Linked DNA regions of Anaerobacillus sp. CMMVII. The protein of the gene in region 2 interacts with the protein of the main gene of each other region in a pairwise test. Links are inferred from orthologs where the notes say so. Each region holds a gene or a part of one and is shown on either strand. Other genes may lie near its edges.

Evidence for each region.
Region 1: the proteins of H1D32_RS01565 (region 2) and rlmB interact in binary tests that used the Escherichia coli proteins (3 or more experiments, as listed by UniProt). The link is inferred for Anaerobacillus sp. CMMVII from one-to-one orthologs.

Annotation. Positions count from the first base shown.
Region 1 is NZ_JACEHK010000001.1:140,261-147,207, reverse strand. The notes cover bases 2,268-5,162. They hold rlmB (23S rRNA (guanosine(2251)-2'-O)-methyltransferase RlmB), read right to left. Parts: upstream 4,143-5,162; coding sequence 3,393-4,142; downstream 2,268-3,392. Other genes in these bases: cysS (cysteine--tRNA ligase), read right to left, coding at 4,574-5,162; H1D32_RS00695 (Mini-ribonuclease 3), read right to left, coding at 4,135-4,563; H1D32_RS00705 (NYN domain-containing protein), read right to left, coding at 2,879-3,391; sigH (RNA polymerase sporulation sigma factor SigH), read right to left, coding at 2,268-2,630. In the rest of the region: rplA (50S ribosomal protein L1), read right to left, coding at 1-67; rplK (50S ribosomal protein L11), read right to left, coding at 139-564; transcription termination/antitermination protein NusG, read right to left, coding at 720-1,253; preprotein translocase subunit SecE, read right to left, coding at 1,332-1,526; rpmG (50S ribosomal protein L33), read right to left, coding at 1,601-1,747; more of sigH, read right to left, coding at 1,980-2,267; more of cysS, read right to left, coding at 5,163-5,974; cysE (serine O-acetyltransferase), read right to left, coding at 6,072-6,710. UniProt on the Escherichia coli protein: Specifically methylates the ribose of guanosine 2251 in 23S rRNA.
Region 2 is NZ_JACEHK010000001.1:287,107-291,630, reverse strand. Bases 1,701-4,524 are described here. They hold H1D32_RS01565 (NAD(P)H-hydrate dehydratase), read right to left. Parts: upstream 3,970-4,524; coding sequence 2,431-3,969; downstream 1,701-2,430. Other genes in these bases: acpS (holo-ACP synthase), read right to left, coding at 4,155-4,514; H1D32_RS01570 (outer membrane lipoprotein-sorting protein), read right to left, coding at 1,701-2,369. Also shown: alr (alanine racemase), read right to left, coding at 1-1,131; more of H1D32_RS01570, read right to left, coding at 1,344-1,700. UniProt on the Escherichia coli protein: Bifunctional enzyme that catalyzes the epimerization of the S- and R-forms of NAD(P)HX and the dehydration of the S-form of NAD(P)HX at the expense of ADP, which is converted to AMP.

The DNA.
Region 1 (6,947 bases), 150 kb from region 2 along the record:
ACTTTTTACCTTTTTTAGCCAATTTTATTTCCTCCTTGATTGTGGTTTTAGCGGTAGTACCTCCCACTAATAAAGGTTGCGCTGCCAATACACCGGCCCCTTCGCAACCCCTAACTCCCTTAGATTAGTAACAAGGGATTAGTCTTCAATAACAATTCCCATACTGCGTGCAGTACCTTCCACCATACGCATTGCTGACTCTACGTTAGCTGCGTTTAGGTCTGGCATCTTTTGCTCTGCGATTTCGCGAACTTTATCACGCTTAACAGTTGCTACCTTTTTACGATTTGGTTCTCCAGATCCGCTTTGGATCCCAGCTGCTACTTTAAGTAAAACAGCTGCAGGTGGAGTTTTCGTAACAAATGTAAATGAACGGTCTTCAAATACCGTAATTTCTACCGGAATAATTAAACCAGCTTGATCAGCAGTACGAGCGTTAAATTCTTTACAGAATCCCATAATATTAACTCCCGCTTGACCTAGTGCAGGTCCAACTGGCGGTGCTGGGTTTGCTTTACCAGCAGGAATTTGTAACTTTACCATTTTAATAACCTTTTTAGCCACGCGACACACCTCCTTAAGTCCGTGATGTGGTAACCGGATCTTATTATTTGATCCTCCCACTCGATTTACTTTCTATTCGAAAGCTATGTTCAAATTTTTGCGTTAAGAACATAAAAGATTTTATCATTTTTAATAAAGATAAGCAAGTCTTAATTTTAGATTTTTTCAACTTGAGAAAATTCTAACTCAACTGGCGTCTCTCTACCAAACATATTGACATGCACTTTTAACTTTCTTTTCTCTACTAAAATCTCTTCGATTGATCCAACAAAATTTGCAAATGGACCTTCTTTAACCTTCACTGACTCCTTCAATTCGAAGTCAATTTCCTCACGTGGCTCTTCAACACCCATTTGACGAAGAATTGCTTCAACCTCTTCTGGAAGTAGTGCTGTAGGCTTTGAACCTGCTCCAGCTGAACCAACAAAACCAGTAACTCCAGGAGTATTTCGGACAACATACCATGAATCATCAGTCATGATCATCTCAACTAATACATAACCTGGAAAAACTTTACGTGTAACAGACTTTGTTTTACCATTCTTTGTTTCTGTTTCTTCTTCAACAGGCACAAGTACACGGTAAATCTTATCAGCCATATCCATAGATTCTACACGTTTTTCTAAATTTGCTTTTACTTTATTTTCATAACCCGAGTAAGTATGAACAACATACCAATTTTTCTCCATAATGAACAGGACCTTTTCGTCCTTCCCTCCTCTATGGATCAATCCTACTTAATAAAATAAGGATAGACCTATTACCAATTATCCTAAAATAAAACGAACTAAACTTGAGATACCTAAGTCAATGATACCAAAGAAAAATGCCATAAATACAACCGTCGCAACAACTACAGCTGTATAGCGGATTAACTCCTTACGAGTAGGCCATGATACTCTCTTTAGTTCCTTTGTTACATCACGTAAAAATTGACCTGATTTCTTAACTGCTCCAGCCATTAACGCCACCTCCACCATTTAGACACAAGTTTTTATCGTATATTCATAAGCTTGTACAAAAAATTAATACGAGATTATTTTGTTTCAAGATGCTGGGTGTGCTCGTTACATACTTTACAGAACTTCTTCATTTCCACTCGTTCTGCATTTGATGCATTCTTTTCTGTCGTATAGTTTCGAGACTTGCAAGTATTGCACGCTAAAACGATTTGTTTTCGCATTACATACTCCCCCCATCTTGCAAATGATAATATTCACATATTAATCAACCATATCACAGGGTATAAACAGTGTCAATATTGTCTTATATCAGTGTATCCAATATTACCCTTTCTAAAACCAGTGTTGAGTTAAGAGTTTTGAGTTCTTTAGCTGCTCTGTGATGCTTTCTATAAATTCATAACTCTTAACTCAAACGACTAAACTAAAAAACCAGGGCCTCTGCCCTGGTTTTTATATACTAATACCCTTTAATTCAACATAGCGTTCTAGTTTGCGTTTCACTCTTTGTAGCGCATTGTCGATTGATTTAACATGCCGTTTTAAATCAACAGAAATTTCCTGATATGACCTACCGTCAAGATATAACATCAATACTTTCCGTTCAAGGTCACTTAAAATTTCTCCCATTTTTAATTCAATATCATCAAACTCCTCTTGATTAATGAGAAGCTCCTCAGGATCGGTGACACGTGTTCCGCTAATAACATCAAGAAGTGTACGATCACTTTCTTCATCGTAAATTGGTCGATCTAGTGAAACATAAGAGTTTAATGGGATATGCTTTTGCCTTGTTGCAGTTTTGATTGCTGTAATAATTTGCCTAGTAATACATAGTTCTGCAAAGGCTTTAAATGATGAAAGCTTGTCCCCTTTAAAATCTCGAATTGCCTTATAGAGGCCGATCATTCCTTCTTGCACTATATCCTCGTGGTCGGCACCAATTAAGAAATACGATCTAGCCTTAGCTCTTACAAAGTTCTTATACTTGATTATAAGATACTCCAGAGCTCCACTATCGCCTTCGCGGACGTAATCAACTAAATATTCATCTTCCATTTGTTCAAAGTCAGCATTTGTGATTTCTTTGAGGTCTATGCTCACCATAATCCCTCCGGCCTTTGATGAATTGTGAATGCTTAAAAAGGGATTCATTTACAGAAAAACGCTAAATGAATATTAAAAAAACGGGCTCCATTATCTCATATTAATCGTCGCCATAGTTTCCCTTATACTACCATCGATGAAGTTCATAACTTATTAATAGTATAAGCTAAGTGACCTTTTTAAACAGTATGAATTACCTAAATATAGAAATATTATATAGCATGTTTTCGACTAGCGTCAACCACTCACATGTCGCCTCGACGCCATTTTTCAAAAATTTCTGCCATTTCGGCAGAGATCGGGATTTTTGTTTGTTTTTCGCGTTTTTTCGACTTTTTTACTTCTTTCTTTATACCTTGTTCCACAACGCTCATTTCCGTTCTTAGTTCTCTAGCTGATTTCCTTAAAGCTCCGTAGCCAAATGTAACGGATTGTTCAACGAAATCCGATGTTGCGACGTAGACTTGAGTATCAATACGCTTGAGCTTTTTTACTAATTTTTCAATTCGTTCATCAGCTGTCTCATTTTCCCTAGTGTAGATAATTTCTAATCTAAAATTCTTATATTTCTTGCCAATGCCAGAAACCATATGAGCATCAAAAATAATGATAACCTCCATACCACTGTATGCTTGGTATTCAGCCATTTTTTCAACTAGTAGGTCTCTGGCACCTTCTAAGTCATTCTTTTTTAACAGCTTTAATTCTGGCCAATCCCCAATTATGTTATAGCCATCAACGAGAAGTATCTCTCTCATTTTACTTCGTTCCTATGGGGTTACGCTTCCTAAGAACCTCATACATCAACAGACTAGCAGCAACAGATGCATTTAACGAAGTAACCTTACCAAGCATCGGTACGCGTAGTAAAAAGTCACATTTTTCCTTGATTAAACGACTCATTCCTTTTCCTTCGCTTCCAATAACAAGTCCAATCGGTAAGTCAAAACTAGCCTGTCTAAAATCTGTATCTCCTGCGGCATCTGTACCAGCAAACCACAAACCACGCTTTTTTAAATCATCCATCGTTCTCGCTAAGTTAGTCACTCTCACAACGGGTACGTACTCAATTGCCCCTGTCGAAGCTTTTGCAACAGTGGCAGTAAGCCCCACCGCACGACGTTTGGGGATAATCACACCGTGTGCACCGGCTGCATCAGCAGTACGAAGAATAGAACCTAAATTATGTGGGTCCTCAATTTCATCCAATAACAAAAAGAAAGGTTCTTCCCCTTTTTCTTGTGCTTTTGCAAATAAATCATCGATCTCAGCATATTCATATGCTGCAACTGATGCAACAACTCCTTGGTGATTTGTTGCATCGACTAATGACTCTAGCTTCTTCTTTGGAACAAATTGAAACTGAATGCCATTTTCCTTTGCAAGATCAAGGATTTGGTTGACTTGACCTTTTTGGGTACCTTCACCAATCCAAATTTTATTAATTGTATGACCAGAACGCAATGCCTCTAAGACTGGATTTTTACCTACAATAAATTCACTACCCATTTGTTTCACTCCCTTCTTCCTTTTCAATTAGTACAAACGTTTGTTCAATAATTTCATCTAGTCTTTCGTACTTATCAAGTAAGTATAGATAACCAATTAGCGCTTCAAAAGCGGTACTCATTCGGTAGGTTTGCAAGTCAGTATTTTTGCGGACATTCCCAGGTTTGGAATTCCTACCTCTCATCGCAACAGCCATCTCTTCTTCTGTTAAAAAGCCGTTGGCCAGCAGGCAGTTCAAAACCTCTGCCTGCGCCTTGGCCGAAACATACTCTGTCGCTTTTTTATGAAGCTGATGTGGTCTCACCTTACCTGAGGCAATCAAACGATAACGAACATACGTATCCAAAATGGAATCACCCATATACGCAAGAGCTAACGCATTTATTTGCTGTAAATCTATCTTAGATTTTGTTAATTTCATCATAATACGCTTAAACCCTCTTCCAACGTACTCCTTGTGGTGTATCCTCTAATAGAATGTCCATTGCCTTCAAGTCGTCTCTAATTTTATCTGCTAACGCAAAATCTCTATTTTTTCTTGCTTGATTACGCACTTCAATTAACTTATCAATATCCTCATCTAATAACTCTTTTACAGACGTTAATACCAAACCAAGTACATCCGCCAATTCCTTAAAGACAACCAAAAAGTGTTCCAATACATCTTTTGAAGTATGAGCTTCACGTAAATAGACATTCGCTAGCTTAGCTAAATCAAACAATGTTGCGATTGCGTTTGCACTATTAAAGTCATCGTCCATAGCATCGATAAACTTCGATTTCTCAGCGTCAATTTGGCTAATCCAATCTGCTTCACCCTTACCTAAATTAGCTGTTTCCTCTAAACGGTATTCTAGATTTTGAACTGCTGTTTTCAAACGGTCTAACCCATTTTTTGCACTGTTTAGAAGTTCATCATTAAAATTGATTGGACTACGATAATGAGCCATTAACATAAAGAAACGAATAATTTCTGGGTCATATTTTTTAATGATGTCATGTACTAAAATGAAATTCCCTAAAGACTTCGACATTTTTTCATTATCAATATTAATGTACCCATTATGCAGCCAGTAGTTCGCCATCTTTTTACCTGTCATCGCTTCTGACTGAGCGATTTCATTTTCATGGTGCGGGAATGATAGGTCCTGACCACCAGCATGAATGTCAATCGTATCACCTAAATATTTCTTGACCATTGCCGAGCATTCGATGTGCCAACCCGGTCTTCCTTCGCCCCATGGACTATTCCATGAAATCTCACCTGGCTTTGCCTTTTTCCAAAGAGCAAAATCTAGTGGATCTGCCTTTTGTTGTTCTACTTCAATCCGTGCACCTGATTGGAGGTCATCAATTGATTGTTGAGAAAGCTTCCCATAGTCTTTAAATTTTCTAGTACTAAAATACACATCCCCATTTACTTCATATGCGAAACCTTTCGTAATCAGCCCTTCAACAAAATCAATGATTTCAGTCATCGTTTCTGTTACTCTTGGATGAGCATCGGCACACTTAACACCTAACGCCCCGACATCTTCAAAGTACGCATTAATAAAACGCTCTGCGATTGTTGGAACATCTTCTCCAAGCTCTTTAGCTGCTTTGATTAATTTATCATCGACATCTGTAAAATTGGATACATACTTAACATCATAACCACGAAATTCAAAGTATCTGCGAACCATATCAAAAATGATGGCAGGTCTTGCGTTCCCAATGTGGATATAGTTATAAACCGTTGGTCCACATACATACATTTTTACTTTACCTTCTTCAATAGGTTGGAAAATCTCCTTTTGCCGCGATAACGTGTTATATACTTTAATTGACATGTTTTACACTCCTTTTTTCAGTGTAGAGTGTTGAGTGTTGAGTTGTTTGTAGGCATCGCAGAGAAGCTTTCAATAACTCATAACTCATAACTCATAACTATTTTTGTTTCAACAATTCAATCTCGCTTCTAAGTCGTTTTAGTTCTTCTTCTAACTCTTTAAATTTATCTGCAACAGGGTCTGGCAAATTGATATGATCTAGGTCACGGCGTATTTTAACGCCATCTTGCATCACGACTCTACCCGGAATGCCAACTACAGTAGAGTTTGCTGGCACTTCTTTAAGCACTACAGAACCTGCCCCTATTCGTGAATTCTTTCCAATTGTCATCGACCCTAAAATTTTTGCTCCTGAAGCAATCAAGACATTATCTTCAATTGTCGGGTGACGTTTCCCCTTCTCTTTACCAGTCCCGCCTAAGGTAACTCCTTGATAAATCGTAACGTTATCTCCAATCTCGCACGTTTCCCCAATAACAACTCCTGTTCCATGGTCAATAAACAGCCTTTGACCAATGACAGCGCCTGGATGGATTTCAATTCCTGTAAAAAAGCGGGAAATCTGCGAAAGTAGCCTTGCCAGAAAGAACATTCGCTTTTTCCAAAACCAGTGGGCAATTCTATGGCCCCATATCGCATGAAGTCCTGAATAAGTAAAAATTACTTCAAGTTTGCTTCTCGCTGCCGGATCTTGCTCAAAAACAACATCAATGTCGTTTCTTAATGTTTTAAACAACCTAACTCTCTCCTTTCAGAACCTCAGTATTTTAGAAAAGCAATGTACCCTTAAAGAATCTTATAAAAAAAGCATCCCTGTGCAATTTATGCACAGAGACGCTTTTAGCGCGGTTCCACTCTGTTTGAGTAAACAAAATACTCCTCTTAACTCCGTAACGGTGAGCACCGCCTTTACTTACTAAGCTAAGAACCTAATTTTGCTTTTTAGTAAAGGACTCAGAGGGGCATTTCAAAG
Region 2 (4,524 bases):
TTTCATGTAAACTCTCGGAACTCGATAACTAATTAAACAAGGGATTTCATAATTGATGGTTTCAAGTCGCTCAGCAACTTCATTAACAGAAATCATTTCCTTATTCTGTTTCCCGATGAGAGTCACTTTCGTCCCAACAGGCACTTTTTTATTCAATTTGATCATCAATTGATCCATACATACTCTACCCACAATTGGGCATCTTTCTCCCTCGACAAGAACAAAGCCATTTTTACCATTATGACGCAGCCATCCATCAGCATAACCAATAGGAATAGTGGCAATCCACTCGCTTCCCTTCGTCCTATATGTTGCCCCATAACTTATTCCTTCATTACTAGTTACTTCTTTTACATGAATAATTTTGCTATGCAGGGAAAACGCCTCTTGTAACGAGAAAGGAATTTCATCTTCAATCTCCTTAGATGGTGTTAAACCATACATTGAGATGCCAACTCTTGTCATCGTAAACATCTTTTCTGGAAATCTGATCGTTGCAGCACTATTTCCACAATGAATGTATGGAACGTTAAGGCCGTATGCTTTCAGCGTTTCTAACATTTCTAAAAATCGGTCATATTGCAAATAAAAATAATCTAAGTTTTTTTCATCGGATGTGGCAAAATGGGTGTAAACACCTTCTAATGTAAATTGTTTATTTTTATTAATGTAATCTATTACAGTTTTGCCTTCATTTTTCGTTCTTATTCCAATCCTGCCCATACCTGTGTCAATTTTCAAGTGAAATACACAATTCAAGTTAGGTTTGAGGTGTTTTTCTGCTTCCATTAACCATTGCTCCTGAAAAACAGTTAAAATAATGTTATTTTCAGCAGCTATATTAATATCACTCGGTCGTACCCAACCAAGTACTAAAATAGGTTCAGTTAATCCTTCTTTGCGTAATGCAATAGCTTCATCTAAAATGGCTACTCCCAAATAGGTAGCTCCAGCTTTTAACGCCGCTTTAGCCACTTGAACAGCTCCATGACCATAACCATTTGCTTTTACAGCAGCCATCACTTTTACATCGTTATCTAAATTACTCTTTATTGACTTTATGTTACTTTCGATGGCATCAAGATTAACTTCTACCCACGTATCTCGATAAAAACCGTTCAAGTTTTCCAACGTAATTTCCCCTTTAAAAGTGCAATTGCTCTAAAATGATAATCCGAAACTAGACATATATTATATATGATATTAATGAGATATAACAGATTGTCAACATTACTTTATAAATATCCTAGTAGAAATTTTTTACTTTTACTACTTTTCTTTTACCCTTCATCTAGAGAAAAGGCAGACACCTTATGATCTTGGGTCCGCCTTTTCTTCATTATTTACTTTACATGAGTTCCATAAACTGACTTTGCAATTGAGAGCATTTCTTCTTGACTTAAGTCTTTAGACGCTAAGAAGAAGTCTACACCATCATAAGACCAATTCAATGAATTAATTTGCCCCTCGCTAGACATTGCACCAATTGTAAATCCTAAATCAACAGGCTCACCATCAGTTACGTGCATCGGGATGCTCGCTTGTTGGACTCTGCTCTTTTGCTGGATTAACGTAAAATTGTTATCTCCAGTATAAGATAGGATAATACGTGTCCCCTCTTCAATACTTACTTCCTTAGAATCATTTAACATTGTTCCATCAGGTACGTACATTGGGAAAACAGGGACTAATGGTTCCTGGCTTTCTTGTGCCATAGCTGGTAAGCTTTCTAATTGTGCTCCTGTCATGTTACGGTCCATATCAAAGTCACCATCATTAAAGCCAGCATTCAGTTCAAAATTAGTGAATTCTACAGTTACTAAAATGTTTAATTCTACGTCCTTGATTTTCGCTGAAACTGGTGTTAAGTCTTTTTTGTTTAAGGTGATTTCTTGTTGCTGTAAGTTTTTATTTTGATAGTTTGTTTTCGTTTGGAAGATATAGTGGTCTTCAGTTGCCGTAAATGTTCGCTCAGGATCCATTAGAATATCGTTAGCAAGAGACTCGTATAGATAAACTTGGCTATTATTTTCTGGCCAGTCACTTTGGAAACGGAAGCTTTTGTTCAATGCTGGTGTTAGGACAAAAACACCTTCGTCATTTCTTAAGATGATTTGACTTTGGTCTTTTGTAGCATTGCTTAATGCAACTCTGTAATACGTCGGTTGCTTGTGCCAAATTTCCACTTGATATTGCTGTGGATCTTTTCCAGTTTCAAGTGTCATAACAGCTTCAGCTTTATAGCCTGTCATATTCTTAACTTTTTCACCTAGTTCTTCAATAATATCTTCTTGGGTTTTTTCACCACAAGCTGCTAGCAATCCCAGAAGTAATATACACGAGAATATAATTGAAGTGATTTTTTTCATTCATTCTCAACCCCTTTGTCTCATTTAGACGACAAAGGAGGGAATTCTATCGGAAGTTGCGCTAACTGTATTGATACTGTTCCAAAACGTGCGGCATTATCGTAACAAGATCAGAGGCAATAACACTTATTGGACTCCATCCATTTCTAGTTAAATAATCCGCTGCTTTACCATGAAGAAAGACAGCATTACTAATGGCAGATTGTACATCTCTTTGTTGCATAATTAAAGCTAACACCATTCCTGTAAGAACGTCACCTGATCCACCTTTCGCTAAAGAAGCGTTTCCAGTTGTATTAATAAATTGTTTCCCTCTAGGTGTTGTAACAATGGTATAAGGCCCTTTTAAAACGAGATAAACTCCATACTTTTCGGCAAATTGCTTTGAGAACTGAAATCGGTTTTTTTCGATTTTTTCTATAGGTTCATTCATAAGGTAAGCAAACTCCCCTACATGTGGTGTAAGAACAGTAACACCCTTACGCATTTGTAAACTAGGGAGAAAGTTTTTTAAATAATAAAGGCCATCTGCATCAATGATCAATGGTTTATTGAAACTAGTTAATAATGTATCAATAAAATCTCCTTTAGTACTTCTACCAAGCCCTGGACCTACAGCAATCGCGTCATAGCGATTGTCAAGAACCTCATTCGAAAGATTCAAAGTAGCAATTTCGCCATTTTCAGATGGACAAAGGTGAAATGTAGCTTCAATTAGCTGACTTGCAATTGCCTGATGGGCAGTTTCAGGAGTGGCTAAAGTCACTAGTCCAGCCCCTAAACGATGACAAGCTTTAGCTGTTAAAATTGGCGCTCCAGTCATAGCTTGAGAGCCAGCAATAATTAGTCCCTTTCCATGACTTCCTTTATGTGATGATGGCTTTCTTACCGGCAACGTCTGAATTATATCTTCTTCTGTCCAGATGAAACGTTCACTCGAGATTTGATCAATGGCGCGCTTAGGAATTCCTATATCGACTATCGTAAGTTCTCCAAGATACTCCCTGAAAGGAAATAGAAAACTACTAAGCTTTGGACATTGAAAGGTAATCGTATGGGTAGCCTTCACTGCCAAAATTGGTTCATCAACATTTCCATCCGCTGATAAGCCGCTAGGTATATCAACGGAAAGGATATTCCCATGACTACGGTTCACTTCTTCAATAATCTCTCTGTACGGTGACCGTAACGGTCCATTGTATCCTGTACCAAGAAGTGCATCAATGATGTGAGTGTAGCTCATAAAAATTTGCGATAGACCAGTAGCAGAGATTGTTTCAAAGCTATTAACCTGATACCCTAATTTCAAGTAAATATCCATATGGTAGCGTGCCGTGCCTTTAACCTTACTTACAGGCGGAACAAGCCAAACATCAACATGGTAGCCTTTTTCTAATAAAGATCTTGAAATAACAAAACCATCACCACCGTTATTTCCAACACCAATTAGAACAGCAATTCTAGCTTTCTTCTTATCTAATAAACTAATGATGTGATTTACAAAAGCCTGCCCGGCATTTTCCATTAGTAACTCTTCTGTTAAACCAATTTCTTCAATGGTATAGCGATCGATTTGGCGCATTTCAACACCCGTTACCACATTCAAAATAGTTCCCTCCTATCCGCACTACCACTATATGAGACTGTCCCACACAATATGCAGACTAGCATGACAAGCCGGTGAAAAAAGTTATGAGTTTTGAGTGTTGAGTGTTGAGTTGCTTATGGTTGAAGCCTCCAAGCTTCTTTTGAATTCACTCAAAAAAACTCAAAACTCCTAACTCATCACTCATAACTCTCAATGATTACATTCGCAACTGCATACTCTTTACTATGTGAAATAGAAATATGTACGGTTCCATGATTTAGTTTTGAAATCAATATCGGCTTTCCAGTTTTATCAGGAAGGACCTTTACATCCTGCCATGAAAGGCGTTTTCCAATTCCTGTTCCAATAGCTTTTGCAAAAGCCTCTTTGACTGCAAAACGGCCTGCTAAAAACTCAACTTGTCTATTTTCTGATAGACGGAAGAATATTTCTTGTTCCTCTGGTGTTAAAATTCGTTGAACAAAAGCTTGATGTCGTTTCAAAGCACCATTTATTCGCTTTAATTCAACTATATCAATTCCGGTTCCAGTGATCATAATCCTCTTT